DNA from 2 places in the Ruegeria sp. BF6 genome. Region 1 is predicted to be linked to the other one. Evidence: riboswitches for the same ligand, from Rfam matches in the RefSeq annotation. Region 1 holds a riboswitch; the other holds the start of a gene.
What was found. A riboswitch is a leader RNA that binds a small molecule or an ion and turns the genes downstream of it on or off. The one in region 1 is predicted to bind thiamine pyrophosphate.

Region 1 (14,471 bases):
CTGTACGCGATCCCAACCCAACAAAGCGCGCGTCGGTGCGGGGTCCTCGCCCCGTGCAAGCGCCAGCCAAAGCGGTTGTACGGTCGGATCGAATAGCCCGCTTGTTGCGCTGTGAACCTGACCGACCTGTTCCAGAAGTGCGACGAAATCCGGATGGGGTGCGTCCAGGTTGCCGCTTCGGTTCAGGCGGGACAGATCGGAGTTGCTGTCATAAAGGCTGAACAGACGCTCCAGGCGCGGCAGTAACTGCCTCAGCTGATCAAGGGCGGGTTTTGCCTGATCTTCCGGAGCATGCAGTACCACTGAAACCCGTGCTCCCATGGCGTGGCCCTGCCAGCGCAGCGGGGTTGCGATGGCGGGCGTTGCCAGCGCGGCGGCGGAAATGGTCAGGAACCGGCGGCGGGATAACGGGCTCATTCGGCTGCCTCCATCCGTTTGGTGGCGCGCCGCGAAGCGATTATCAAAGGTACGCATCGGTTTTGATCGTTGTGGATGGCGACGCAATCAAGGCAGCCGAAACACTCGGAATATCGGATTGCGCCGGATTGACGGATCGCGCCATAGGCGCATTTCGCCCTGCACAGTTGGCAAGGTGACCCGCATTCCCTTCTCCGTTTGATCCAGTCGCGCCCCCGGATCAAGCCGCCAATGGCCATCACCGCACCCAGCGGGCATACATATCGGCAAAACCCCTTGAACAGCACCATCCCCAGGATCAGCCAGATCGCAGCATAGGTGGCATAGCCCCAGTCGCGGATGAAGTACGTGGTGATGGCAGTCTTGAAAGGTTCGACCTCAGCGGCTTTGTCCAATTGGTCAGGCGCTGTGAACAGAGTGATGAAAAGACCCGCCAGCACCGCGTACTTTAAAAGCTTGAATCGTGAGTCCCACGCGGGCGAAAGCTCAAGCCGGGGCAGGCTCAGAGTGCGTCCGAGGTTATGGGCGAATTCCTGCAACGCGCCAAAAGGGCAGAGCCAGCCGCAGAAATAACCGCGACCCCAAAGAACGAACCCGAGAAAAGTGGCCCCCCAGATCAGCAGCGAAAATGGATCATAGGTCAAAAAGGCGAAACTGCCGCCTTCAAACGTGGCACGAACAACCGCCAGCACCGTGACAACTGACAGCTGGCCCTGGCCCCACCAGCCGACAAACACTGTCACAAAAGCAAGAATCACCAGTCGAGTCGGGATGAGGGTGCGACTTTGTGCCAGTGGATTCTGGGCAAATAACAGCAGCGCGGTCAGGCCGGTCAGGAACAGGGTCAGAATGATCATGTCGGCCTGCCGCGCGCGCAGAGCATCTAACCAGGGGGGGCTCGCCTTTGTTGCTTTTGCGCGCGAGAAAAACCGCTCGTCGGTTGCGTGGGTGACCGGCAGATTGATAGAGCCGGTTTCAGGCTGGAACATGCCGTGCTGGCGGATGGCGGCGACGTTCAGGGTCCATTTCCGGGAAGGATCAAACCCGAGGCGCCGGTCCGTTCGCAGGATCATCATAGCCCCGTCATGCAACTCGCCAGGCAAGTTGTCCGACAGTTCGACAAATAGATCGCTGTCGCGCAGCGCAACCGGCAATCCGTCTTGTTCCGCAGACAGCCAGTCCGGCGCGGTGTTGCGCACGAAATCCGGGCTGACCAATCCGTGACGAGCGGTTTCAATCACCAGAATCGGTTCGTCATTCGGTGAGATTGCGAGAAAGTCCTGCAACTCGCGAAACCCGCCATCGGACAAGACCGTGCGGGCGATGGAGGGTGGACCGAGATCCACGATCCAGAGATCGAGGTAAGGCGCGTCCGGGTCAGTTTGGGCCTCGGGATCGTCATCCTCCCAAATGGTGTCGTCAAAGGCGTCGTTGACCTGAGCATTGGAAATGACTGTATGGGTTGCGATGCCCTGCGACACGAGATCTTCCCATGTCAGGGCTTCGGAATACTCCGGATCGGGATGTGCGGGTGGAATGGTCGAAATCCCTTCCATCTTCTCCCGTGCGACGGCGAGGGCAGCGGCCATAACCGATTCATGGGCGATACGAACCGAGGCTGTGGCTTTGGTGACGCCATCCAGATAGACCAGCGACGAACCGGTCCCACCGCTGCCATAGGGGGTTCCGACGACGATGGATGAGGAAATGGATAACCCGGGATATTGTTCGAAAAATCTGTGAAACGGAGCTTCGCCCAAGCCTGACACAAAGATCGGCTCATTGTGTTCGATCAGGCGTACGTCCAGGAATATTCCCTCTAAATCGAGGACAACCAGCGCGTTGATCGCCGATCCCGAAAAGCCGGGCAGGGGGGCAAGCGGTTCGGTTTCAAAAACATATCCTGCCTTGGCCCCCCCCGAGTTCAGCAACTGATAGACACCGTTTTCACCGATGGGGTCACCGAGGGAGAACGGTGGCATGATAAGCTCGGAAAGCGTCGCCCGGTCCAGCGGCGCGGCCGGAACAAGGCGCGCCGAAAGGCAGAACAGCAGTGTGAACAAAATAACGCGCATGTAACGACCCTACGCAGCGGAGGTGCGCGCACCCTATTGGACATTGGTCGCAGACCCGGTCTACGACCAAAGGCCAATACGCAAGATTGGGGCTCGTTGGTAGGTTTAAGGCACTCTAACCAGCCAGCGGAGGAAGTAAGATGGCCTGGACAGCACCCAAACTAAAAGAAGTGAACTGCGGCATGGAAATCAACATGTACGCGCCGTCCGAGGACGAAGGTCGCGAATACGAACGCGATCTGTTTTGAACCGCGTCTGAACAGGTAACGGCCATGCGGTTTCTGGTTCTTGGCGCGGCGGCAGGTGGCGGACTGCCACAGTGGAACTGTGGTTGTTCCAATTGTCAGGATGCTCGTAGCGGCAAGATCGCCCCGGCGAGCCAGTCATCGCTGGCCGTTTCTCTGGGTGGACGCGATTGGGCGGTGCTGAATGCATCCCCCGATATTCGCGCCCAGATGATGGCCTGCCCCTCGATGCATCCGCGCGGCTTGCGGGGTTCACCTATTGCATCAGTTTTGCTGACAAATGGCGATATTGACCATATCGCCGGATTGCTTTCCCTGCGCGAGCAGACGCCGTTCACAATCTATGCGACTTCCGAGATCCACAAAGTTCTGGAGGACAACTGTGTGTTTGACGCGGTGAACGCGGAAAAGGTTTCGCGGGAACGGATTAAGATCGGCCACGGCTTTGAGGTTCTGCCGGGATTGCAGGCCCGGGTGTTCCCGGTGCCGGGCAAGGTGCCGCTGTTCATGGAAGGCGAGACGGTTCAGACCGATATGGTCGGGGAACAGACTGTGGGGGTTCGCCTGAGCGACGGGCAGACCGTGGCCTATTACGTTCCCGGATGCGCGGAAGTGACCGTGGATCTTCTGGAAACCTTGTCGGATGCGAACCATTTGTTCTTTGACGGCACGCTGTGGGACGACAACGAGATGATCCGGTCGGGAACCGGCGTGAAATCCGGAAAACGAATGGGGCATATCTCGATCGGCGGACCGGAAGGTTCGATTGCCCGACTGGCCGGGCTGAAGGCAGACAAGACTTTTATACACATCAACAACACAAACCCGGTCTGGCAGCCGGACGGCCCGGAACGCGCATTTGTTCACGCTCAGGGCTGGCGCGTCGCTGCTGATGGGATGGAGATAGTGACATGAACGCACACAGCCGCAACGTCGGAACACTGGAAGAGCGGCTGCGTGCGATCGGGGCCGAACGCTATCACGACAAACACCCGTTTCACCACATGCTGCACGGAGGACAATGTAATCCGGACCAGGTGCGGGCCTGGGTCATCAACCGCTGGGCCTATCAGGCAGCGATACCGATGAAGGATGCCGCTTTCCTGTCCCGGTGCAGCGATCCGCAGATGCGGCGGGAATGGCGCAGCCGGATCGAGGATCACGACGGTAATGTGGACGGTGGCGGAGGAATTCGCCGCTGGTTGAAGCTGGCCGAGTCGGTAGGGCTGGACCCTGATTTTGTTGCAAGCGGACGGGGGGTTCTGCCAGCCACGCAATTCGCTGTGGACGCTTATATCCGCTATGTACGAGATAAACCTTTGCTCGAGGCGGTGGCTTCGTCGCTCACTGAATTGTTCGCGCCCAAGATCCACGAACGCCGCATTGAGGGTATGTTGCAGCACTATGATTTCGCCGATGCCGAAAGCATGTCGTATTTCAAAAAACGTCTGACCGAGGCCCCAAAGGACGTGAAATTCGGATTGGCTTGGGTTCTGGAGCACGCCGACACGCCGGTAAAGGAGGATGCGGCCTGTGAGGCGCTGATCTTCAAGACCAATGTGCTGTGGGCGCAGCTGGATGCGTTGTGGGGAGCATACGTGGAACCGGGCCGCATTCCGCCCGGTGCCTGGCAGCCCGGAGAAGGCATGGCATGAGCCTGGCGCTAACCGATACGGATCGCCCTTATCTGCCGCGTGGTGTCCGAATGGTAGAGGACCGGCTACGGGGCGGCAAGGTTCTGCTGGCGCCTGAAAAGGCCATAGCTCTGGACAAGATTGGCGAAGCTATTTTGTCCCGGGTGGATGGCAACGCCGAGTTTGGCGCAATCATTGCTGACCTCGCAACGACTTACGACGCCCCCGAAGAGCAGATTTCCAAGGATGTGCAGCGGTTCATGATCGGGTTGCGCGCCCGGATGTTTCTGGGGGTCCACTTATGAGTGTACCTTCACCCATCGCCATGCTGGCGGAACTGACGCACCGCTGTCCGCTGGCCTGCCCTTACTGTTCGAACCCTTCCGATTTGCTGGGTCGTGACAGCGAACTGGACACTGAAACATGGGTCGATGTTTTTCGGCAGGCGGCAGAGCTCGGTGTTCTGCAGTTGCATTTGTCGGGCGGTGAGCCTGCATCGCGCACGGATATCGTGGAATTGATGCAGGGGGCACATGATGCCGGGCTGTATACCAATCTGATCACCAGTGGGATTGGTCTGACCCCGCGACGGCTGGATGCGTTAGAAGCGGCGGGGATGGATCACATCCAGCTTTCACTGCAGGGTACCAATGCGGAGCTGGCGGATTGGGTTGGCGGGTATCGGGGCGGATTTGATCGCAAGATGAAGGTGGCGGCCGAAATCAGAGACCGGGGAATTCCTCTGACGCTGAATGCGGTGATGCACCGGCATAATCTGGACGATCTGGAACGCACCATCGAATTGGCGGTCGAGATGGGCGCGCGCCGGCTTGAAGTGGCCTGCGTGCAGTTTCACGGCTGGGCCACGAAGAACCGCAATCACCTGTTGCCAACGCGTGAGCAGACAATAGAGGCCAAACGTATCGTGGCCGAGGCTGAAAACCGGCTGCGCGGGACGTTGGCCTTCGACTTCGTGCCGCCTGACTATTATGCGGATTTCCCCAAATCCTGCATGGGCGGTTGGGGATCGGCCGGGCTGAACGTGACGCCAAACGGGACAGTTCTTCCGTGCCACGCGGCCGAGAGTATTCCGCATCTAGCATTCGAATCTGTACAGGATAAAAAGCTTGCGGAAATCTGGTTCGATAGCCCGGCGTTCAATGCCTATCGCGGCACTGACTGGCTGCCCCAGCCGTGTCAGAGCTGTGACCGAAAGGAAATCGATTTCGGTGGTTGCCGCTGCCAGGCGCTGGCCATCTCCGGGGACGCGTCGGCCTCGGATCCGGTTTGCGGAAAATCCCCGAACCATGGTCTGATCACCAAGATTCTCGAGCAGGCGGCTAAGCCGACAGAAACGCCCATGTTGTGGCGGGGGGTGGTATCGTAAAAGTGAGCCTTTTTGAGGGGCTTTGTTGTCACGGTGCGCTTTATTGCTGGTTGCTCACCCTAAGAAGTTGCGAAAACCAATGGTTTATCGAGCGGTCGTTTTTGGGATGTATCGTTAATTGCCGGGCTGTTTGACCTGCTGTGTGTGTCGCCAGCTTTTTCGTCTAGATTGGCGATCACGCAGGTTCCGACTTTTGTTCTCAGCACATGTTTCTTTCACAGGTTTCAGCATGGTCTCATTGAACGGCTGCCATTTCCCCAAGGATGCAGTTTTGTATGCTGTGTACTTCTAATTGCGGCACATTTTGTCTTATGGGGGTTTGGAAGAGATTATGGCCGAACGTGGCGTTCAAGTGGACCTCGCCACTCTCAACAGGTGGGTTGTGAAGTCTTCATCGATGATCGCAGTGCGAGCGCGGGAAGCGTCCAGCCGTCGCCTAGTTCTCTGCCAAAGCGCTGTTCTTCGTTTGGCTCGGCTTGAGTCCACCCTTGGTATTGAGCAGAGTTCTTCTGCAGCAGGCACAATCGGTGCGGCCCATCGAACAGACACCGCGGCTGTACATCCCGGCGTTGTTGACGCGACCCACAGCATCGAGCATTTGCATAACCGGCTTAAACCGGTGCAGGGTGATATTCCCGGCCCCATGAGCCGGTTGACCGACTTCCCGTTCCCAGTCATAGGCGCACGGGCCACTTCCGGCATTTGAGACGCGAAGGAACTTGTTGAACCTACCCCGATGCCGGGCCTCACTGTGTTCTGCCGACGGCACGGTGACAAAGATCAGAGCGCGACATGATCCCCAAAAGCGATACGCTGATCGAGGTCAAGGACCTGCCCGCCCACGTCCCGATCTAGACCCGCAAGAAAAAAGGTGACATCGATCTGCCGTATGCGTCCGAGTCCGAGCTGCGCAAGGTCCGTCCAAGATGAGACTGGTGTTTCAGGATACGTATTCCTCGCTGAACCAGCGCATGACCGTGCGCGATATCATTACCGAGCCGCTGGTGGCCGCAAGCACGATCAAGGCAAACAGATCGATGCCCGTGTGCGCGAGATCGCGGCGCGCTGCAGGTTAATTCTGGAACATCTGCTCTGCGACGAAGGCGTTTCAGCCTTGGATGTGTCGATTCTGGCCGAGATGGGTGTCCCGTCCCTGTACGTCACCTACGATCTGTTCGTCGTGGTGAGAATGTCGCACCGGGTCACGGAGCTCTATGTCGGGAAATTCGCCGAATGCGCCCCAACCGAAACGTTGTTCTTTGCGCCGAAACACCCCCTATATCCAAGTTCTGCAGTGCGCGATCTGCACCGCCGTCCCGGATGCGGGGTTTGATCCGATCCGGCTTCGGGGCGAAACTCTCAACACGCTGGCTGCTCCGTCCGGGTGCCGGTTCCACACGCGCTGCCCGGTTGCCAAGGATAGATGCAGCGCCGAAGCGCCCGAATTGCGCGCGGTTGAACCGGAGCATTTGGTTGCCTGTCACTATACGTAAGAGTACGATTTCTTCCGCTCGTGGCGGTCAGGGCAAAAGCATGGGGTCAGGATCGTGTGACAGCAGGTCCTGAACCAACGGATTGGGAAAACGGCGGCGCAGCGTGATGGCGTAGAAGGCTTCCTTGATGCGCGGATGTTCCTGCGCTTCGACCAGCCGCCCTGAATTCAGTTCGTCCGTAACGACGATGGGCGCGACAAGGGCCAGCCCGATATCCTCGCGCGCCAAAAGTCGCACCATCGCCATGTCATCGACCTCGGCCGCGACTTGCGGGCGTTCTGACAGGCGGCTGGCCATGGCATCAAACGCTGTGCGCACGCTGTTGTCGGTGGTGGGCAAGATGAAAGGTTGCGTTTTCAACAGCTCTTTGATCGGCGTTTTGGGGTCCAGCCGGTCGGGCGTGCCGATGATGCTGACCGGCTGTTCAGCGATCTGGTGAGTCTCAAACGGGGTTAGGCTGTCATCCGGTGGCAGGCGATTCATCAGAACCAGATCGAGGTTCAGCGTCTCGAGCCCCTCCATCAACTCGGCCGGGCTACCGGACCGCAGGATCACCTCGACATCCGGCCGCGACAGGATGGGGCGTAGAAATCCGATCTGAAAGTTGCGCGACAGGGTCGCCAAGGCCCCCACGCGCAAGGCTTTGCGGGTCTGCACCGTCTCGGTCAGAGTGGCGACAAGTTCTTGTCCTGTCGAGAAAATCGCATCCGCATGGTCCAGGGCGATGCGTCCGGCCTCGGTGAGGTACAATTGACGACCGCGACGCTCGAAAAGATCGTGGCCCAACCGTTCCTCTAATTGCTTGATTTGCACCGACAAGGCGGATTGCGACAGGTTCAGCCGTTGTGCCGTACGGGTAAGGTTCCCGTCATGGGCCACGGCCCAGAAATACCTCAGGTGATGATAGTTCAGTGGCATAACGTTCTATTTAATAGAACGAAATAAGAAGAACAATGAATTTTTAATGACACAGAATCTGTCCTAACTGATTGTCCCAAACGGATAACCCAGGGACACGTCACCATGTTGTATCTCTATCTCCCGCTCCTCAGCCCGCTGATCCTGATCGCTGCTGCGATCTATGCAGGGCGTCATCCGGGACTGCGCCCGGGCCGAGTGCCGAAACTGGCCGAAGCCGCGGCCTTTGCCGCCTTCGTGATCGCCTCCACCGCTTCCTTTTTATTGGTGATCTACGGCCCCGGCACGTCGGCCTTGATCGGAGCCTTCGGCGTTGGGCTGTCAGTCCGGCTGGATGCGGTTAGCGCGGTGATGCTGGTGCTGGTCAGCTTCATTGGCTGGATCGTCCTGCGCTATTCTGTTACCTATATGGATGGCGAGGCCAGACAGGGCAAATTCACCCAATGGATGGCCTTGGTGCTGGCCTCGGTCCTGATGTTGGTTATGTCGGGCAACCTGATCCAGTTGTTGGTTGCGTGGACCACGACCAGTCTGGTTCTGCACAAGCTATTGCTGTTCTACCCGGACCGCGCAACTGCACAACGCGCCGCACGCAAGAAGGCAATTGTGTCACGGCTGAGTGAATGCGCCCTGGCCTCAGCCGTGGTTCTGCTGATCGCGGCAACCGGAACCACCGATATCCACACGATCCTGACGACGGTTCAGTCCAACTGGCTGACCACGACGGCGGCCCTGATGATCGCAGTCGCGGCAGTTCTGGCCTCGGCCCAGTTCCCAGTGCATGGCTGGCTGACCGAGGTGATGGAGGCCCCGACGCCGGTTTCGGCCCTGCTGCATGCGGGTGTGATAAATGCGGGTGGATTCCTGTTGATCCGCTTCGCCGATGTCATGCTGGCGGCGCCCGGAGTGATGGCCCTGCTGGTGATGTTGGGCGGGTTCACCGCGCTGTTTGGTGGGTTGGTGATGCTGACCCAACCTGCGGTAAAAACCTCGCTGGCCTGGTCCACGATTGCCCAGATGGCATTCATGGTTATGCAGTGTGGGCTTGCGCTGTTCCCGCTGGCGCTGCTGCATATCGTGGCGCATTCGCTGTACAAAGCGCATGCGTTCCTCAGCTCGGGTGAGGCGGTAAAAAACGTTACCGCCATTCACCGCCCCGGTCCCATTGCGGTGCCCAGTGCCAGCAACGTGCTACGGGCCTTCGGGACAGCGATCGTGATCTATGCTTTGGTCGGGACGGTGCTGGGCTTTGACGGCAAGTCGGTTCAGGCCATTACTCTTGGCGTCATCCTGATCTTCGGCGTGGCTTACCTGCTGGCGCAGGGCTTTGCCGATGCCGCGCCGCGTCAGCTGACACAGCGCACGGCGGTCTATGCGCTGGTGACCTCGGTCAGTTACTTCGTGCTGCAGATCATTGCGCAGCATGTGACCGCCGGAGCCTTGCCCGCCACCCCCGCGCCGGGACCGCTGGAATGGGCGCTGATCGTGCTGGCCTTGCTGAGTTTTGGGTTCGTTGCGGTGGCGCAGGCGACTTTCCCGCTGTGGGCGGCGCACCCGGCAGCGGCGGGCCTGCGGGTTCACCTGTCAAACGGTCTTTATGCCAACGCGATTTTCGACAAGTTGCTGGACGGTTGGTCCAGACGGTCCGCAGCCTGAAAGGAACTGAACCGATGTTTGCAAAGCTCGAAGCGTATACCGCACCACTTCTGGAACTGGTGGCCGAAGCCAAATCCGCCGCTTATGCGATCCCGCCCTTGTTCCCTTTATCTTCGAATGTCGCGGTGAACCCGTTTCTCGGCCAAAGCGACGAGCCGCTGGCCGTGACCTCGGCGCGACTGGCGCGGGTTGCGGGCACACGGATCACACCTGATCGGACACATTGGGCTGCAAAGTTGCGTACGGGTGAGATGACCGAGGCGGACATTCTGGATGCGCTTTCTTCAATTGAGGGACCGTTCAACGTCCCAAGCCTTGAGGATGTCATGGTTTCGCTGAAAACGGAGGCGCCGCATACCGAAGCTTTGCCCACTGTGGCTGAACTGGCGGCCGAGGTTTCCGGTACGGACTGGCCTGCCCTGATTGAGGACCGCATCGGCATCTGGGCGGCCAGCCATTTCGATCAAGGGCAGGCTTTGTGGCAACAGGCCCGGACCGGAGGCGCTTTCAGCGCCTGGCGCGAGTTTGCCTCTCGCGACCTGACGCCGGAAATTCAGGGTCTGACCGGGTTTGGCGCCTTTGTTGCGGGTACCAATCGGTCGCATTGGCGGGCAATTGGCCGGTCGTCCGAACGGCTGGGGCTCAGCACCGAGGCAGCCGCTACCGCCTATCATCGGTGGCTGACGACCCTGGGCGGATGGGCGCAATACGCGCGCTACCTGCAGTGGGACGCCGAGTTGAAAGGTGAACAGAACAATACCGTGACCGAGCTGTTGGCCGTGCGGATGGTCTTCGATGAGGCGCTGTTCGTGCTTTACGAAGATCAGATCGCCGAGCGATGGGCAGAGATTGTGGCCGCGCATGCGTCACCGGTGACGCCAACCGCCGATTTCGTGATCGATGCTGTTTTGCAGGAGGCCGCCGAACGGGCACAACAACGCGCATTGGGAGAAAGGCTGCTTTCGGGCACCGCGCGCAAAGCCGATGGTCGGGCGCAGGTGCAGGCCGCGTTCTGCATCGACGTCCGGTCCGAGGTGTTCCGCCGCGCGTTTGAGGCGCAGGATCCCGGGATCGAAACGCTTGGGTTTGCGGGGTTCTTTGGCCTTGCCAGTGCGCATAAGGCAGCGGGGTCGGATGTCACCGAGGTCCATGGCCCGGTGTTGTTACAGCCATCCGTGTGCTCTCAGGCCAAGGAACCGGCGGGTGCGGATCTGGCCCGCCGTTACTCGGCCCGGGCCAAGCGGGCCTGGGGCCGGTTCAAGCTGGCCGCTGTATCCTCGTTTGCTTTTGTCGAGGCGACCGGGCCCTTGTATGCCGGAAAGCTGATGCGCGACGCATTGGGGGTTGCCGGAAAGTCCAAGGTTGACCCGGCACCGCAATTGGACCCGAACATCGATCTGGACACTCGCGTTGGCATGGCCAAGGCGGTGCTGACGGCGATGTCTCTGACCGACAGTTTCGCCAGGATCGTTCTAATGGTCGGGCACGGGGCCGAGGTGACCAACAACCCGCATGAAAGCGCACTGCATTGCGGCGCGTGCGGAGGTCATGCAGGCGACGTGAACGCGCGGCTGTTGGCCGGGTTGCTGAACGATGCGCAGGTGCGCTCGGGGCTGGCGGGGCAGGGGATCGATATCCCCGCCGACACCCTGTTCGTGGCCGCAATGCACTCGACCACGACCGATCGGGTCAGTCTGTATGAGCAGGATTTGCCGCCCGGCGACCGGGCCGGTGATCTGGCGCAGGTGAAAACCTGGCTGGATGTGGCCGGACAGCTTGCCCGGGCTGAACGCGCGGAACGTCTGCCGCGCGCCGACAACGCCACGGATATTCAGCGTCGCGCGCAGGACTGGGCTGAAACCCGCCCCGAATGGGGCCTGGCCGGATGCCGTGCCTTCATCATAGCCCCGCGTCATCGCACGGACGGGGCGAACCTGGAAGGGCAAGCCTTCCTGCACAATTACGATTGGCGCAAGGATGACGGCTTTGGCGTGCTGGAACTGATCATGACCGCCCCGGTGGTGGTCGTCAGCTGGATCAGCCTGCAATATTACGGCTCGACCGTGGCGCCCGCCCTGTTCGGCGGCGGCAACAAGCTGCTGCACAATGTGGTCGGTGGTATCGGTGTGCTTGAAGGCAACAACGGCGCGCCCCGTCCGGGCTTACCGTGGCAGTCGATCCATGACGGCGAAAGCTATCAACATGAACCGCTTCGCCTGTCGGTTGTCGTCGAAGCACCGCCCGAGGCTATGTCGGGCATTCTTGATCGGCACCCGCAGGTGCGGGCGCTTTTCGACAACGGCTGGCTGCATCTGATCGCCATGGACGACCAGGGCAAGCTGGCCTGGCGTTATACCGGAGACCTGAACTGGACCCCGATCAGCGTCCCGTCCGATCAGGTCATCGCGGCGGAATAAGGTGAAGCCGACCAACGGACTGCATGCGAAACGGGTTGTCTTTTGGTCGGTTCCCGCCTAGTCAGAGCCTCACCTCGGGGTGCGTGGCCTGCCGCGCTGAGATGCCATTGGCGAACCCGTTGAACCTGAACCGGCTAGAACCGGCGGAGGGAAAGGTGACGGTTTCATCCATCCTTGCCCTCTCGCCGCAATGGAGGATGACATGAAACATCTGATGATTGCTGCGGGAATCCTGAGCGCGACCACGGCTATGGCAGCCGATAAACCTCAGCTGACCGTGTATACCTATGACAGTTTTGTCTCGGACTGGGGCCCCGGCCCGCAGGTGAAAGAGGCGTTTGAGGCGGTCTGTGACTGCGAGCTGAACCTTGTCGGCGTCGAGGACGGCGCGGCGCTGTTGTCGCGTATCCGGCTGGAGGGTGAGAACTCGGATGCCGACGTAGTGCTGGGGCTGGACACCAATCTGATCACCGCGGCCAAGGAAACTGGCCTGTTTGCCCCAAGCGCAGTCAGTGCCGAATACACGCTGCCGATCGAATGGACGGATGACGTGTTCGCGCCCTACGACTGGGGCTATTTCGCTTTTGTCCATAACGCGGATGCGGCAGCGCCCGCGAACTTCCGTGAACTGGCCGAGGGTGACACCAAGATCATCATTCAGGACCCGCGATCCTCGACCCCCGGTCTGGGACTGCTGTTGTGGGTGCAGGCGGCTTATGGCGATGAGGCGCCAGATGTCTGGGCCGGTCTTGCCGACAACATCGTTACCGTGACCAAAGGCTGGTCCGAGGCCTATGGCCTGTTTCTGGAAGGTGAGGCCGACATGGTCCTCAGCTACACCACCTCGCCCGCCTATCACCTGATCGCCGAGGAAGACGCCAGCAAAGCGGCGGCCGCTTTCGACGAAGGGCACTATATGCAGGTCGAGGTTGCGGCCAAGCTGGCCGGGTCCGATCAGCCGGAACTGGCGGATCAGTTTCTGAACTTCATGGTCTCAGATGCGTTCCAGCAGATCATCCCGACCACCAACTGGATGTATCCGGCGGTGACCCCGGCAGTTGGTCTGCCCGAAGGGTTCGAGACGCTGATTCAGCCGGAAAAATCCCTGCTGTTTTCTCCGGATGAGGCCGCCGTTGTGCGGGATCAGGCGCTTGCGGAATGGCTGAGCGCGCTCAGCCAGTAAGCCCCTGGCCGGGTGTTGGCGCGGCGGCTATGGTTGCCGCGCTGATTTTGGGGACACTCGCCGCCGTAGCCCTGCGGGCCGAAGCGGCAGGTGGATTCGGCCCGGCGGATTGGGCCGCCTTGCGGTTCACGCTTGTGCAGGCGGTTTTGTCGGCCCTGTTCAGTGCAGCGCTAGCGGTTCCTGTTGCGCGGGCACTGGCCCGGCGGCGATTTCCGGGACGACGCTTTCTGATTGCTTTGCTCGGGGCGCCGTTCATTCTGCCGGTCATTGTGGCAATCCTCGGGCTGTTGCAGGTCTTTGGCCGCGCGGGCTGGATTTCGGAGGTATTGGGGTTCTTTGGTTTGCCGCCGATGCGGATCTACGGGTTGCACGGCGTTGTGCTGGCACATGTATTTTTCAATTTACCGCTGGCCACGCGGCTGATCCTGCAGGCCTGGCAGGAAATCCCGGCCGAACGCTTTCGTTTGGCCGCGCAACTGGGCTGTGACGGGATGGCGATGTTTCGTCTGATCGAACTGCCAATGCTCAGGCGCATCCTGCCGGGTGTACTGGCCGTGATCTTCGCTATTTGTCTGACCAGTTTTGCCGTCGCCCTGACCTTGGGCGGAGGGCCACGCGCGACGACGATTGAACTCGCGATCTATCAGTCCTTTACCTATGATTTTGACCTTGGCCGGGCGGCGTTGTTGTCCGCCTTGCAACTGGCCCTGACGGCAGCGGCTGCACTGGCCGCCTTGAAGTTCTCGCGCGGAGATGGGTTTGGGGCAGGTCTGGACCGGGCCATCCGCCGATGGGACGGCGGCGCGCCGGTGCTTGACACGTTTTGGATACTGGCGGCGGCGGCGTTTCTGCTGCTGCCCTTGGCGGCAGTGGTCATTTCGGGGATCTCGGGGCTGTTCGAGATGCCTCCGCTGGTGTTCCGCGCCGCGCTGATCTCGGTTCTGGTGGCGGCGGCCAGTACGGCCGTCCTGTTGATGCTGGCCTTGCCCATGGCCATGGCCGTTGCGACCGGGCGGTATGGGATCGTCGAACTCAGCGGTATTCTG
Region 2 (14,471 bases), on a different contig from region 1:
ACCGGTGTCGCTACCCCGGCTTCGGGCGCGGCGCGCAATCCGGCGATCAGGTCTTCAACAAACCAGTGTGGGGTCAGCGGCGCATCGCCCTGCAGATTCACCACGATGTCGTAACCGGCACCAAGCTCAGTATGCGCTTCGGCGCAGCGTTCGGTGCCATTGCCGCAGGTTTCCGAAGTCATCACAACCTCGGCCCCGAAGCCTTCGGCCACCTCGCGGATGCGGTCGTCATCGGTGGCGACAACCACCTTGTCGACGCCCGAGACCGAACATGCCGCGCGCCAGGACCGTTCGATCAGGGTCATTGCATTGCCACTGGCGCCGGTCAGCGGGACCAGCGGTTTGCCCGGATACCGGGTCGAGGCGTAACGGGCGGGAATGGCGATCAGAACGGACATCAGGCCTCCTTCAGCTCAACGCCCGGAGCGTAAGCGATAAAGAACGGGTTTGCATATTCGTCTTTGCCATAGGTCAGCGGTGTGTGGTCATCAAAGCGCACAACCTTACCGCCGGCGCCCGCCAGAACGGCGTGACCTGCGGCGGTATCCCACTCCATCGTGCGACCTACACGGGGATACAGATCGGCCTCACCCGTTGCCACCAGACAGAATTTCAGCGACGAGCCCGCGCTCTTGCTGTCCTGTACCTGGTATTTGTTGATGTAATCCTCGGTCGCCTGATCCCGGTGCGATTTCGACGCCACGATCAACAGCGCCGAATTGTCTGGTTTAGAGACTGATATCGGCAAAGCATCCCCGGCTTGCGCTTTGTCCAGCGCGCCGGTTTCTTCGACCGATTGACCATTGGCCTGCGTATAGAACATTCGCTCTTTCGCAGGCGCATAAACCACGCCGCGGGTTGGAACGCCGTTTTCCACCAGCGCGATGTTCACCGTGAAATCGCCGCGGCGGTTGATGAATTCCTTGGTGCCGTCCAGCGGATCGACGATCAGGAACGTGTCACCCTTTTTCGAATGTGAAGCGGCCTGTTCCTCGGTCACCAGCAGGATGTCGGGGAAGGCGTCGCGCAGACCGGCCGAGATCAACGCATCGGCGGCCTCGTCCGCTTCGGTCACAGGGCTGGCGTCGGATTTGACTTTGACGTCGAAATCATCCGAATTGTAAATCTCCATGATCTTGTCGCCCGCTTCCAGGGCCAGACGACGAATGACGGGGATGAGGGCGTCGTAGGTCACAAAAATGCTCCGTTCCTGCGATTTGTTGATCGAATATCCTGACGGTCTTATGATGTGCCGGTTACGGATCGGCAAGAAATTCGTGGCAGATTACAGGCGAAAAACGGGAAAGACGCTTCGGGTGTATTATTTCAAGCGAAACCAGACATTACTGGGCGGCGCGTTCACAACCGCCGAGCTTATTTTCCATGCCGTTGTGCGCAGTGTGCGATCACAACACAGCAACGCGGTGCTGGCCATCCTGGTCAATATTCTGCAAGTCCTGGCCCTGGTCGCGGTGATTTACGTGATCATGTCCTTCATGGGCCCGCGTATTGCCAGAATCCGGGGCGAGTTCGTTTTGTATCTGCTGTCCGGCGTTTTCTTGTTTGTGACGCATATCAGATCTGTCAGTTCGGTGGCGGGGGTCAGCACCGGGGGTAACCCGATGATGCTGCACTCGCCGATGAACATGATGGTCATGTTGCTGGCGACCGCGTTCGGCACGCTTTATACGCAGATGGTCACAATCATCATCATACTGTTCCTTTACAGTGTCACTGTGTCGCCAATTGAGATTCAGGACCCAGGCGGTGCTTTTGGGATGTTGATACTGGCCTGGTTCACCGGATGTTCCGTCGGTGTGGTATTCATGGCCCTGAAACCATGGTTGCCAACCGTTTCCACGATTCTAAGCAACATCTACCGCCGTCTGAACATGATCTTTTCGGGGAAAATGTTTCTGGCAAATGCGTTGGGTGGCGCCACGCTGGCCATGTTTGCGTGGAACCCACTGTTTCACATCATCGACCAGTGCAGGGGGTTCGTGTTCCGCAACTACTTTCCCCGCAATACCAGTTGGGAATATGCGCTTTGGGTTGGGCTGGCCTTGCTGCTGATCGGGCTTTTGGGGATCTTTTTCTCGCGTCAGCATGTATCCCAGAGCTGGAGCGCGCGCCGCTAGCCTGCCACGCGCAGGGTCAGATTGATCCGACCGCCCTTGGGCAGCAGTTTCGAAGACCCGAACCGGATACGGTCAATCCCGTGATATGTCAGCCGGGCCGGACCACCCATGATCACCACGTCGCCGGAGTTCAGCCAGATCGACTCGGTCTTGCCGCCGCGCGTCTGGTTGCCGATGCGAAACAGCGCGTCATCCCCCAATGAGATCGACAGCACCGGCCAGGAAAAATCGACCTCGTCCTTGTCCTGATGCAGCCCCATCCGGGCACCTTCACCGTAATAGTTGATGAGACAGCAATCGGGGTCGCGGTCAGGGCTGGCCAATTGGTGCCAGATATCAAGGATGGGATCAGGGATCGCGGGCCAGTCCGCCCCTTTGGGGTGCTGTCCTTGGTATCTGTATCCGGCCCTGTCGGTCACCCAGCCCAGCGACCCGGCCGAAGTCATGCGCACCGACATCTCTTTGCCCGAAGGCGTCACTGGCCGAAACAAGGGGGCCGATTTCAGAATCGGGCGCAGTACCTCGATCAACTGCACTTGGGCTGCGCTGTCCAGATAGCCTTTCCTGATTTCAAAACCGCGCAAAAGTAGTCGCGCCATTCAAGATTCCCCAATCCTAACCAAAACCTTGCCAAAAAGGCTGCAGATTCCCGAAAACCTGCCTTTTACACCGCTTGCAGGGCTCGTTTCACGCCCTTATATACGCCGGGACGCGCGATGGTGTAGGACCGTTCGTGCATATCAGATCGGGGCCGGGTGCCATAACGGGTTCGGACCTCGGACATCGCCTTGAAGAGAAAGGGATTGAACATATGGGAAAAGTAATCGGAATTGACCTCGGGACCACCAACTCGTGTGTGGCCATCATGGACGGCTCGCAGCCCAAGGTCATCGAAAACGCAGAAGGGGCGCGGACCACGCCCTCGATCGTCGCCTTCACCGAAGATGAGCGACTGGTCGGTCAGCCTGCAAAGCGTCAGGCGGTCACCAACCCTGACAACACGATCTTTGGCGTCAAGCGTCTGATCGGTCGTCGTGTGGATGATGCAGAAGTCGAAAAAGACAAGAAAATGGTGCCGTATGCCATCGTCGATGGCGGCAATGGCGACGCGTGGGTGGAAGCTCGCGGTGAAAAGTACTCCCCAAGCCAGATCTCGGCCTTCACTCTGGGTAAGATGAAGGAAACTGCCGAGAGCTATCTGGGTGAGGAAGTCACGCAGGCGGTCATCACCGTTCCGGCCTATTTCAACGACGCACAGCGTCAGGCCACCAAGGACGCCGGTAAAATCGCCGGTCTGGAAGTGCTGCGGATCATCAACGAGCCGACTGCTGCCGCGCTGGCCTATGGTCTGGACAAGCAGGAAACCCAAACCATCGCGGTCTATGACCTTGGTGGCGGTACCTTCGACGTGACCATTCTGGAAATCGATGACGGCCTGTTCGAGGTCAAATCGACCAACGGTGACACCTTCCTGGGTGGTGAAGACTTTGACATGCGCATCGTCAACTACCTGGCGGACGAGTTCAAAAAGGAACACGGTGTCGATCTGTCTGCCGACAAGATGGCCCTGCAGCGTCTGAAAGAAGCCGCTGAAAAAGCCAAGATCGAGCTGTCCTCGACCTCGCAGACCGAAATCAACCAGCCGTTCATCTCGATGGGCTCGAACGGTCAGCCGCTGCACATGGTCATGAAACTGACCCGTGCCAAGCTGGAATCGCTGGTCTCCGACCTGATCAAGAAGTCGATGAAGCCTTGTGCCGCTGCTCTGAAAGACGCCGGTCTGTCGGCCGCCGACGTGGACGAAGTTGTTCTGGTCGGTGGCATGACCCGGATGCCGAAAGTGATCGAAGAGGTCACCAAGTTCTTCGGGAAAGAGCCGCACAAAGGTGTTAACCCGGACGAAGTGGTTGCCATGGGTGCCGCCATTCAGGCCGGTGTTCTGCAGGGTGACGTCAAAGACGTGGTTCTGCTGGACGTGACCCCGCTGTCGTTGGGTATCGAGACGCTGGGTGGCGTGTTCACCCGTTTGATCGACCGTAACACCACGATCCCGACGAAAAAGTCTCAGGTCTTCTCGACCGCCGAGGACAACCAGAACGCCGTAACCATCCGCGTGTTCCAGGGTGAGCGTGAAATGGCTGCGGACAACAAGATCCTCGGTCAGTTCAACCTCGAAGACATCCCGCCCGCACCGCGTGGCATGCCTCAGATCGAGGTGACTTTTGACATCGACGCCAACGGTATTGTCTCGGTTTCGGCCAAGGACAAAGGCACCGGCAAAGAGCAGAAGATCACCATCCAGGCATCGGGCGGTCTGTCCGACGAGGACATCGAAAAGATGGTCAAGGATGCCGAAGAGAACGCGGAAGCCGACAAGGAACGCCGCGAGCTGGTCGATGCCAAGAACCAGGCGGAAAGCCTCATCCATTCGACCGAGAAGTCGATGGAAGAGCATGCCGACAAGGTCGACCCGACCACCATCGAAGCCATCGAGCTGGCGATTGCCGCACTGAAGGACGAGCTGGAAACCGAAAATGCTGACAAGATCAAGTCCGGTATCCAGAACGTGACCGAAGCTGCGATGAAGCTGGGCGAGGCCATCTACAAGGCGCAGTCCGAAGAGGCCGACGACGAACCTGCAGCGGCAGATGCTGCTCCGGCTGGTGATGACGACATCGTCGACGCCGAGTTCGAAGATCTGGACGGCGATAAGCGTAACTAACGGGTAACCGGGCCAATTCGGGCCGGTCCGGTTGCCGGGCCGGCCCGATTACGTTGAGGCAGAAGGAAACACTGATGTCAAAACGCGACTACTACGATGTGCTCGGCGTGTCCAAGGGCGCATCGGCGGACGAGATCAAGAAGGGCTTTCGCAAGAAGGCCAAAGAATTGCATCCCGATCGCAACAAGGACAACCCGGACGCTGAATCGCAGTTCAAAGAAGCCAACGAGGCCTATGACGTTCTGCGCGATGCCGACAAAAAGGCCGCCTATGACCGATTTGGTCATGCCGCCTTTGAAAACGGCATGGGCGGTGGCGGCGGTCGTCCCGGCGGCGGCTTCGGTCAAGGCGATTTCTCCAGCGCGTTCTCTGATGTGTTCGACGATCTGTTCGGCGATTTCATGGGTGGCCAACGCGGTGGCGCTGGTGGCGGACGTCGGGCCGCACGCGGGTCCGACCTGCGCTATAACCTGCGGGTGTCACTGGAAGAGGCGTTCTCGGGCCTGCAGAAAACCATCAGCGTGCCCGCAGCCGTTGCCTGTTCGGCCTGTGACGGTTCGGGTGCTGAAGGTGGTGTGGAACCAGTCACTTGTCCAACTTGCTCGGGCATGGGCAAGGTTCGTGCGCAACAGGGTTTCTTTACTGTTGAACGCACATGTCCGACATGTTCCGGATTGGGCCAGATCATCAAGAATCCCTGCAAGTCCTGTAGCGGAGCAGGTCGCGTCGAAAAAGAACGCGCGCTGTCCGTCAATATCCCCGCCGGTGTCGAAACCGGTACCCGAATCCGCCTGGCAGGCGAGGGTGAGGCCGGGATGCGCGGTGGTCCTCCGGGTGATCTGTATATCTTTGTCGAAGTGTCCGATCACAAACTGTTCGAACGCGACAGCGTGAACCTGTATTGCCGCGTGCCGGTCAGCATGGCCAAGGCCGCGCTGGGCGGATCGATCGAAGTGCCGACCATTGACGGTGGCCGTGGTCGCGTGCAGATTCCGGCCGGTAGCCAATCGGGCCGTCAGATGCGCTTGCGCGGCAAGGGTATGCCTGCCCTGCGCGGCGGCGGTGTTGGTGACATGTTCATCGAACTGGCTGTGGAAACTCCGGTCAACCTGACCGCTCGCCAGAAAGAACTTCTGCGCGAGTTCGACGATCTGGGTGAGGATAACCACCCGGAATCGAATAGCTTTTTCTCTTCCGTCAAGTCCTTTTGGGACGGGATGAAAGGCTGAGTCCGCATCCAGTAATTGTAATAAATGAGCCGGTCCAATGGGCCGGCTTTTTTTCACCCCATAAGTCCAGTTTGCCTGTCAACTGCGCCAAAATTGGCCCTTGATTCCCCTGCCAACCCCTGAGATTGTCCGCCCAACCGTTGGGGTGCCCTGATCAAAGGGCTGAGAGGCGTGAATGCGCTAACCCATCGAACCTGATCCGGGCAATACCGGCGTAGGGAACGGTCTCACAGTGCTAAGACGTTTTCCATGCCCCGTTGCCCATTTTGAATTGGAGCAACGATATGGCGCATATTGCCCTGACAATTGCGGGCTCGGACAGTGGTGGCGGGGCCGGGATACAGGCAGACCTCAAGGCGATGTCCGCCTTGGGCGTGTACGGCGCCAGCGTGATTACGGCAGTGACGGCGCAGAATACCCAAGCGGTGACGGCAGTGCATGGGATACCGCTGGATGTGGTGTCCGCCCAGATCGAGGCGGTTCTGACCGATCTGGACGTCGGCGCGATCAAGATCGGGATGCTGGCGACGCCAGAGATTATACAAACGGTTGCGGAATCCATTGCCGGGTTTGATGGCCCCGTCGTGCTGGACCCGGTGATGATTGCGAAATCCGGCGATGCGTTGTTGGCGCGGGACGCGGTGCAGACTTTGCGCGATCTTCTTCTGCCGTGCGCTACCGTACTGACCCCGAACCTGCCCGAAGCCGCCTGTTTACTGGGTGGTGCCGAGGCCGACTCTCCCGATCAGATGATCGCGCAAGGGCTTGCCTTGTGTGGGTTGGGCGCGGGTTCGGTGCTGATGAAAGGGGGACATGGCCACGGGAAAATCTGCTATGACTTGCTGGTTGATACCTCCGGTCGGGTGGCCGAGTTCACCGCCCCTCGGAGGGAAACGCGCAATACACATGGCACCGGGTGCACTTTGTCGTCGTCGATTGCAGCGGGGTTGGCTCGGGGCTTCGGCCTGACTGAGGCCGTCGCGCAGGCGCATGAGTACCTGCAGGGCGCTATTGCCCGGGCGGACGGTCTGATGATCGGACATGGACACGGGCCGGTCCACCATTTTCACCGGGTCTGGCCCGCGTGACGGTCTGGTCGGTCATAGGCTCGGGTGTGGCTGGTTTGGCCGTGGCCAGCGAGCTTGTTTCGCGCGGCGTCAAGGTTCAGGTCTTCGATCCCGCTGGCCCGCCGGGTCCGCATGGGTGTTCCTGGTGGGCGGGTGGCATGCTGGCCCCGTGGTGTGAGTATGAAAACGCCGAGGAGCCGGTGTTGCGGTTGGGTCAGGCTGCGCTGGGCTGGTGGGCGAAGCGAACGCCGGTGGACCGGCGGGGCACGTTGGTCGTGGCCCGCCCGCGCGACCTGCCCGATCTGCGCCGGTTTGCCCGCCGGACCGAAGGCTACAGGGACGTCGAGCAGCCCCAAATCGCCAAGTTAGAGCCTGATCTGAACGGATTCAGCAAGGGTCTCCATTTCACGAATGAAGCGCATCTAAACCCACGCCAGGCCTTGCGGGACCTTCATAAGCATTTGCTGGAACACGGGGTTCAATTTCACCGCAAACTCGCTCCATCGCGGCTTGAAAACGCAATCGACTGTCGGGGTTTGCACGCCCGCGAAGTGCTGCATGATCTGCGGGGCGTGAAGGGTGAGATGCTGGTAATCCGCTGCCCGGACGTGACCCTGACGCGGCCCGTGCGTCTGCTGCACCCAAGGATGCCGCTTTACATCGTACCCCGTGGCGACGGTATTTACATGCTGGGCGCGACGATGATCGAAAGCGAGGACAGCAGCCGCATCACCGCGCGCTCGATGCTGGAACTGCTCAGCGCGGCTTATGCGCTGAACCCCGCCTTTGGTGAGGCCGAAGTGCTCGAGATCGGGGTCGATCTGCGCCCGGCCTTTCCTGACAACTTGCCGCGTATCCGGCGGCTGGGGCGCACGATTTATGCCAACGGACTATACCGCCACGGCTATCTGCTGGCCCCGGCGCTGGCGCAGGGCGCGGCAGATCTGGCGCTGGATAACAAACATTCGGAGATGGTCGATGAAGATCGAGCTTAATGGTGAATCGCGCGAGGTGCTCGCCGAAACCCTCTCGGACCTGCTGGTCGAATGCGGGTTCTCAGGCCGGGTGGCGACGGCCGTCAACGAGGATTTCGTGCCCTCGGGTCTGCGCATTACCCACAAACTGGCTGACGGCGACCGGATCGAGGTTGTCGCGCCGATGCAGGGGGGGTGAAAATGAAGAGCTTCTACGGCACCCAACTGCCCAACCCTCTGATGCTGGGTACGGCGCAATATCCCAGCCCCGCGATCCTGGAACAGGCGTTTCGGGACAGTGGTGCCGGGGTTGCCACTGTGTCGCTGCGGCGCGAAGCCGGGGCCGGGCAAACCTTTTGGCAGATGATCCGCGACCTGGGCGTGCTGGTCCTGCCGAACACCGCCGGGTGCCACACCGTCAAAGAGGCCGTGACCACCGCCCATATGGCGCGGGAAGTGTTTGAAACAAGGTGGATCAAGCTGGAACTGATCGGTCACACCGACAGCCTCCAGCCGGATGTGTTTCAACTGGTCGAGGCCGCACGCGTCCTGACCGGGGACGGGTTTCAGGTTTTCCCCTACACCACTGACGACCTGATTGTGGGAGAACGTCTGCTGGCGGCGGGTTGCGAGGTTCTGATGCCCTGGGGCGCGCCCATTGGGTCAGGCCGGGGCTTGAACAACGTATACGCTCTGCGCGCGATGCGGGCTGAATTCCCGGAGGTACCGCTGGTGATCGACGCCGGGATCGGACTGCCCAGCCATGCGGCGCGGGCGATGGAGCTGGGATATGACGCGGTTCTGCTGAACACCGCGGTGGCCCGGGCCGGAGATCCTACCGCCATGGCCCGCGCGATGATGCTGGCGATTGAAGCCGGACAATTGGCCTATCAGGCTGACCCGATCGAAGCGCGCGATATGGCGGAACCCTCCACCCCGGTGATCGGAAAGGCCTTTCTGTCATGACCCTCGACCGGTTTTACCCGATTTTCGACCACTCGGATTGGCTGCGCCGGATGCTGCCCTTGGGTGTGAAACTGGTACAGTTGCGGATCAAGGACCAGCCCGATGCGGTGGTGCGCGAACAGATTGCCCTGTCGCGCGATCTCTGCCGCCAGCATGGCGCGGTTCTGGTGATCAACGACTACTGGCAGCAGGCGATTGAGGCCGGGTGTGACTGGATTCACCTCGGGCAGGAGGATCTGGACGAGGCCGATCTGACTGCCATCCGCAAGGCGGGGCTGAAACTGGGCGTCTCGACCCACGATGACGATGAGTTGGAGCGAGTTCTGGCGATAGACCCGGACTATGTGGCGTTAGGGCCGGTCTATCCGACGATCCTGAAAAAGATGAAGTGGCATCAGCAGGGTTTGCCCCGGGTCACCGAATGGAAGGCGCGGGTGGGTAAAATCCTTCTGGTCGGTATCGGCGGGATGAGCGTTGAACGCGCGCCGGGTGTGTTGCAGGCGGGGGCCGATATCGTATCAGCCGTCACTGATATCACGTTGAACGCTGATCCAGAGGCCCGCGTGCGCCAATGGATCGAGGCCACGCGATGAACCGCTACTCTCGTCAGACAATCCTGCCCGAGGTCGGGGCAGAAGGACAGGCCCGCCTGTCCGTCGCGCGCGTTCTGGTGGTGGGCGCGGGCGGGCTGGCTGCCCCGGCGCTGCCACTACTGGCGGGGGCTGGGGTAGGTCAATTGACCATCATGGACCGTGATGAGGTCGCGCTGTCGAACCTGCACCGGCAGACGTTGTTTGCCGAGGCAGACAGCGGCCGTTCGAAGGTTGAGGTCGCGGCGGATCGCTGTCGATCCCTGAACGCGGAAGTCATTGTGATTGCCAAAAAACAGACTCTGACAAATAAAAATGTGACTGAATCCGTGGAACAGGTTGATTTGGTTCTTGATTGCGCTGACAGCTATGCGGCCAGCTATGTCCTGTCTGACACCTGTTTCGCGCTCGGTAAGCCTTTGATTTCAGCATCGGTGCTGGGGTTCACGGGATATGTTGGCGGCTTTTGCGGTGGAGCGCCGTCCCTGCGGGCGGTCTTTCCCGATGCACCTGACAGCGGTGCAAGCTGTGCGACGGCTGGTGTGCTCGGCCCCGTCGTGGGAATTATCGGCGCGATGCAGGCGCAGATGGCACTGAACCTGATCCTTGGCCTTCAGCCTTCGCCGCTGGGACAGATGTTGCAGATCGATGGGCAAACGTTCCGCAGCACCACATTTCGCTTTGACGGAGCTCCCGAGCCAGAACGGCACTTTGCTTTCATATCGGCCAATCAACTGACCTCAGAAGACCTGATCATCGAATTGCGCGGTCCGGATGAGGTCCCAGGTCCGATCCATCCCAATGTCCGGCGCGAATCCGTGGAGTCACTCAAATCAGAGCCAAACAAAGGGAAAAGACTGGCGCTTTGCTGCGCTACCGGCCTTCGCGCGTGGCGGGCCGCTGAAGAACTGCAACCGGATTGGCCGGGCGAGATTGTCCTCGTCGCGGCCTCGACCTCATGAGCGAAAAGGAAACGCGAGACATGAAGAAACTGATCACAATGATCGCCCTGCTGGCCGCCGCGCCCGCCTGGGCCGAAGACAAGATGACCGTTCTGCTGGACTGGTTCATCAATCCCGACCACGGTCCCATTATCGTGGCACAGGAAAACGGTTACTTCGCCGATGAGGGGCTTGAGGTCGAAATCATTCCGCCCGCCGATCCCTCGGCGCCACCGCGTCTGGTGGCCGCTGGTCAGGCGGATCTGGCGGTGTCTTATCAGCCCCAGTTGCACCTGCAGATTCACGAGGGCCTGCCGCTGAAACGCGTCGGCACACTGGTTGCCACTCCGCTGAACTGCCTGCTGGTGCTTGAGGATGGTCCGATTGAAACGCTGGCCGACCTCAAGGACAAGAAAGTCGGGTTCTCTGTCGCCGGTGTGGAAGAGGCGGTTCTGTCGGCGATGCTGAACACCCATGACGTCGCGCTGGACGATATCGAGATGATCAACGTGAACTTCTCGCTGTCGCCGTCACTGATGAGCGGTCAGGTGGACGCGGTGATCGGGGCTTTCCGCAACTTTGAACTGAACCAGATGGATATCGAAGGCGTAGCGGGCCGGTGCTTTTATATCGAAGAAGAAGGTGTACCGCCCTACGATGAGCTGATCTATGTGGCCAACCCCGAAACAATGGACGCCGAAAAGGTTGCACGTTTTCTGGCTGCCACCGAAAAGGCGACCCAGTTCATCGTCAACAACCCGGAGAAAAGCTGGGAGATTTTCGCCGCCACCTCGCCCGAGTTGCAGGATGAGCTGAACGCCCGCGCCTGGGTCGACACGCTGCCCCGCTTTGCCCTGCGTCCCGCGGGCTTTGACGCTGGCCGATATGCCCGGTTCGAGGCATTCCTGAAAGACAGCGGCATGATCGACGGCATCAACCCGGTCAGCGACATCACCATCGACGTGACCGTGCAATGAGCGGATACGGCAAAGCATTCACGCTTATGCGTGACACTGCGCAGGGGCCGTGGCGGGACTATACCCGCCACGCCTTTGTCGAAGGGATGAAGGACGGCACCCTGCCGCGCGCGGCGTTTCTGCATTACCTTCGGCAGGACTACGTGTTCCTGATCCACTTTTCCCGCGCCTGGGCACTGGCGGTGGTGAAATCCGAGACCCATTCCGAGATGCTGACATCTGTTGCGACGGTAAACGCGCTGGTGGCCGAAGAGATGCAGCTGCATATCGGTATTTGCGCGGCAGAAGGCATCTCGGGCGAAGAATTGTTCGCGACCGAGGAACGGGCGGAAAACATGGCCTATACCCGCTTCGTGCTCGAGGCCGGGTATAGTGGCGATCTGTTGGACCTGCTGGCCGCGCTGACGCCCTGTGTGATGGGATATGGTGAGATCGGTGCCCGGTTGGCCACCGAGGCCACATCCGTCACCTATCAGGACTGGATCAACACCTATGCCAGTCCAGACTTTCAAGAGGCGTGCCAGGCGGTCGGAGAATTGCTGGATACGGCTCTAACACGTCGCATTGGGGTGGATTTTGAGGCCTCACCGCGGTGGCAACGTCTGTGTCGGACCTTCCGCACCGCGACCGAGCTTGAGGAGAATTTCTGGCAAATGGGCCTGACCCCGTGACCCCGGCACCCGACCTGACCATCAGCGGTTCGGCCACAATCGGTGGCGCGACTCTGTTCGCACCGTTGACGCTGACCCTTGGGGCGGGGCAATGGACGTGCCTGTTGGGCGGGTCGGGTGTTGGAAAAACCACGGTTCTGCGCTTGATTGCAGGGCTGGACACCGGGGCTGAGTTCACCGGCAAGATTGCGGCCAGCGATATCCAACTGGTGACCGAGCGCGTAGCCTATATGGCGCAGGACGATCTGCTGTTGCCCTGGGCGACGGTGGCGCAGAATGTTTCACTGGGCGCGCGGCTGCGGGGTGAGAAGCCGGATCTTGCCCGCCGCGACCGGCTGATCGAAAGGATGCGCCTGCAGGATCACGTGACCAAGAGACCCCGCGAACTCTCGGGAGGGCAGCGGCAGCGCGTGGCCTTGGCGCGCACGTTGATGGAAGATCGGCCGATTGTGCTGCTTGATGAGCCGTTTTCAGCGCTCGACGCCCGCACCCGCGCGGACATGCAGGATCTGGCGGCTGAGGCTTTGCAGGGGCGGACCGTCCTGCTGGTCACCCATGACCCGGCCGAGGCCGCCCGGCTGGGCCAGTCCATCTTGGTGATGACTCAGCACGGCCTGACCCCCTGCCAGCCGCCAGCCGCGCCCGTTCCGCGCAAGGTCGATGACCTTGGGTCGCTGGAGACACAAGGTGCGCTGCTGCGTCTTTTGCGAGAGGAGGCGGCGTGAAGTACCTTTCGGCCCTTGCCGCGACCCTGTTTGCACTGACGGTCTGGCAGGCCATTGTCTCGTTGACCGGTCTGCCCAAATTCATCCTGCCCGGACCCGCCTTGGTCGCAGAAACATGGTGGCAGAACCGTTGGCTGATTGCCGAACACACGTGGATCACTGCGATTGAGGTGGTGGTCGGGCTTGCTTGTGGCACGGTTCTGGGGGTGGTCACTGCGTTGCAACTGGCCAATTCCCGCGCCGCGCGGGTTCTGGTGCAACCGATGCTGGTGTTCACGCAGGCGCTGCCGGTTTTTGCGCTGGCTCCTCTGTTGACCCTCTGGCTGGGCTACGGGTTGTGGTCCAAGGTGGCGATGGCGGTGCTGATCATCTATTTCCCGATTACCTCGTCCTTTTTCGACGGGCTGATGCGGACGCCAGCCGGGTATCTCGATCTGGCGCGCACCATGCAGGCCAACCCGCGCGCTGTGTTGTGGCATATCCGGATACCGGCCGCCTTGCCCTCGCTGGCGTCGGGGATGCGACTGGCGGCGGTTTATGCGCCCATCGGGGCGGTGATCGGTGAATGGGTCGGTTCCTCGCAAGGTTTGGGGTATCTGATGCTGTTGGCCAATGGCCGGGCCAAGACCGATCTGATGTTTGCGGCGATGCTGACGCTGGGGGTGTTCTCGATCCTGCTGCATATGCTGGTCCGCCGCGCCACGGCCCGCATGGCGGGTGAGGCGCGTTAACCTTTCGGAAACCGATTCTGCGCCAGTCTTGGCGTATGACCCAGGACGCCTTTGCCGAAGCCCCGATGCTGTTTGAAACTGACGAAGCCCCGGTGCAGCCGCTGCCTTCGGGGCGGTTGCCATCCTATATCGAAGATCACCGCAAGCGGCTGCGCGAAAGGTTCATGTCCGGTGGATCAGCGGCGATGCCGGATTATGAGCTTTTGGAACTGGCCCTGTTCCGATCCATCCCCCGGCAGGACGTCAAACCACTGGCACGGGCGCTGATGGATACATTTGGCGATTTCAACCGGGTGCTGACCGCACCCGAAGAACGGCTGCGCCAGATCAAGGGCGTTGGGGATACGGTTATCACCGATCTGAAAATCCTCGAGGCCTGCGCCCACCGCATGGCGCGTGCGCGGGTGATGCAGCGACATGTGATCTCGGGCTGGGACGCGCTGCTGGATTACTGCCATACCACCATGGCCCATCGCGAGACCGAGCAGTTCCGGGTGTTCTATCTGGACCGCAAGAACGTACTGATCGCAGATGAGGAACAGGCCAAGGGCACCGTCGATCACGTGCCGGTCTACCCGCGTGAGGTGGCGAAACGGGCACTGGAACTGAATGCATCGGCCCTGATTCTTGTGCACAACCACCCATCAGGCGATCCGACCCCGTCGCAGTCAGATATCGACATGACCAACCGGATTCAGGACGCCTGTCTGGCATTGGGCCTGACACTGCATGACCACCTG

Region 2: it holds a riboswitch for thiamine pyrophosphate, as region 1 does, so the genes downstream of both, thiD (bifunctional hydroxymethylpyrimidine kinase/phosphomethylpyrimidine kinase) here and thiB (thiamine ABC transporter substrate binding subunit) in region 1, are expected to answer to the same signal.

Annotation. Positions count from the first base shown of each region.
Region 1 is NZ_JBQFTN010000025.1:2,384-16,854, reverse strand. Features, by position in the region: gene ACR0IM_RS23515 (FAD:protein FMN transferase) at 1-417, opposite strand, end outside; gene ACR0IM_RS23510 (4Fe-4S binding protein) at 414-2,492, opposite strand; gene pqqA (pyrroloquinoline quinone precursor peptide PqqA) at 2,633-2,740, shown strand; gene pqqB (pyrroloquinoline quinone biosynthesis protein PqqB) at 2,765-3,652, shown strand; gene pqqC (pyrroloquinoline-quinone synthase PqqC) at 3,649-4,392, shown strand; gene pqqD (pyrroloquinoline quinone biosynthesis peptide chaperone PqqD) at 4,389-4,676, shown strand; gene pqqE (pyrroloquinoline quinone biosynthesis protein PqqE) at 4,673-5,758, shown strand; partial or broken gene ACR0IM_RS23480 (IS6 family transposase) at 5,988-6,176, shown strand; gene ACR0IM_RS23475 (hypothetical protein) at 6,685-6,834, shown strand; gene ACR0IM_RS23470 (hypothetical protein) at 6,804-7,091, shown strand; gene ACR0IM_RS23465 (oligopeptide/dipeptide ABC transporter ATP-binding protein) at 6,973-7,251, shown strand; gene ACR0IM_RS23460 (LysR family transcriptional regulator) at 7,279-8,169, opposite strand; gene ACR0IM_RS23455 (proton-conducting transporter transmembrane domain-containing protein) at 8,275-9,825, shown strand; gene ACR0IM_RS23450 (YbcC family protein) at 9,840-12,242, shown strand; TPP riboswitch at 12,308-12,412, shown strand; gene thiB (thiamine ABC transporter substrate binding subunit) at 12,445-13,425, shown strand; gene ACR0IM_RS23440 (thiamine/thiamine pyrophosphate ABC transporter permease ThiP) at 13,401-14,471, shown strand, end outside.
Region 2 is NZ_JBQFTN010000003.1:138,541-153,011, forward strand. Features, by position in the region: gene ACR0IM_RS11035 (3-deoxy-manno-octulosonate cytidylyltransferase) at 1-398, opposite strand, end outside; gene cysQ (3'(2'),5'-bisphosphate nucleotidase CysQ) at 398-1,195, opposite strand; gene ACR0IM_RS11045 (ABC transporter permease) at 1,317-2,138, shown strand; gene ACR0IM_RS11050 (alpha-ketoglutarate-dependent dioxygenase AlkB family protein) at 2,135-2,737, opposite strand; gene dnaK (molecular chaperone DnaK) at 2,950-4,860, shown strand; gene dnaJ (molecular chaperone DnaJ) at 4,935-6,089, shown strand; TPP riboswitch at 6,221-6,327, shown strand; gene thiD (bifunctional hydroxymethylpyrimidine kinase/phosphomethylpyrimidine kinase) at 6,374-7,177, shown strand; gene ACR0IM_RS11070 (FAD-dependent oxidoreductase) at 7,174-8,151, shown strand; gene thiS (sulfur carrier protein ThiS) at 8,135-8,329, shown strand; gene ACR0IM_RS11080 (thiazole synthase) at 8,332-9,096, shown strand; gene ACR0IM_RS11085 (thiamine phosphate synthase) at 9,093-9,689, shown strand; gene ACR0IM_RS11090 (ThiF family adenylyltransferase) at 9,686-10,648, shown strand; gene ACR0IM_RS11095 (ABC transporter substrate-binding protein) at 10,669-11,604, shown strand; gene tenA (thiaminase II) at 11,601-12,275, shown strand; gene ACR0IM_RS11105 (ABC transporter ATP-binding protein) at 12,272-13,000, shown strand; gene ACR0IM_RS11110 (ABC transporter permease) at 12,997-13,731, shown strand; gene radC (RadC family protein) at 13,767-14,471, shown strand, end outside.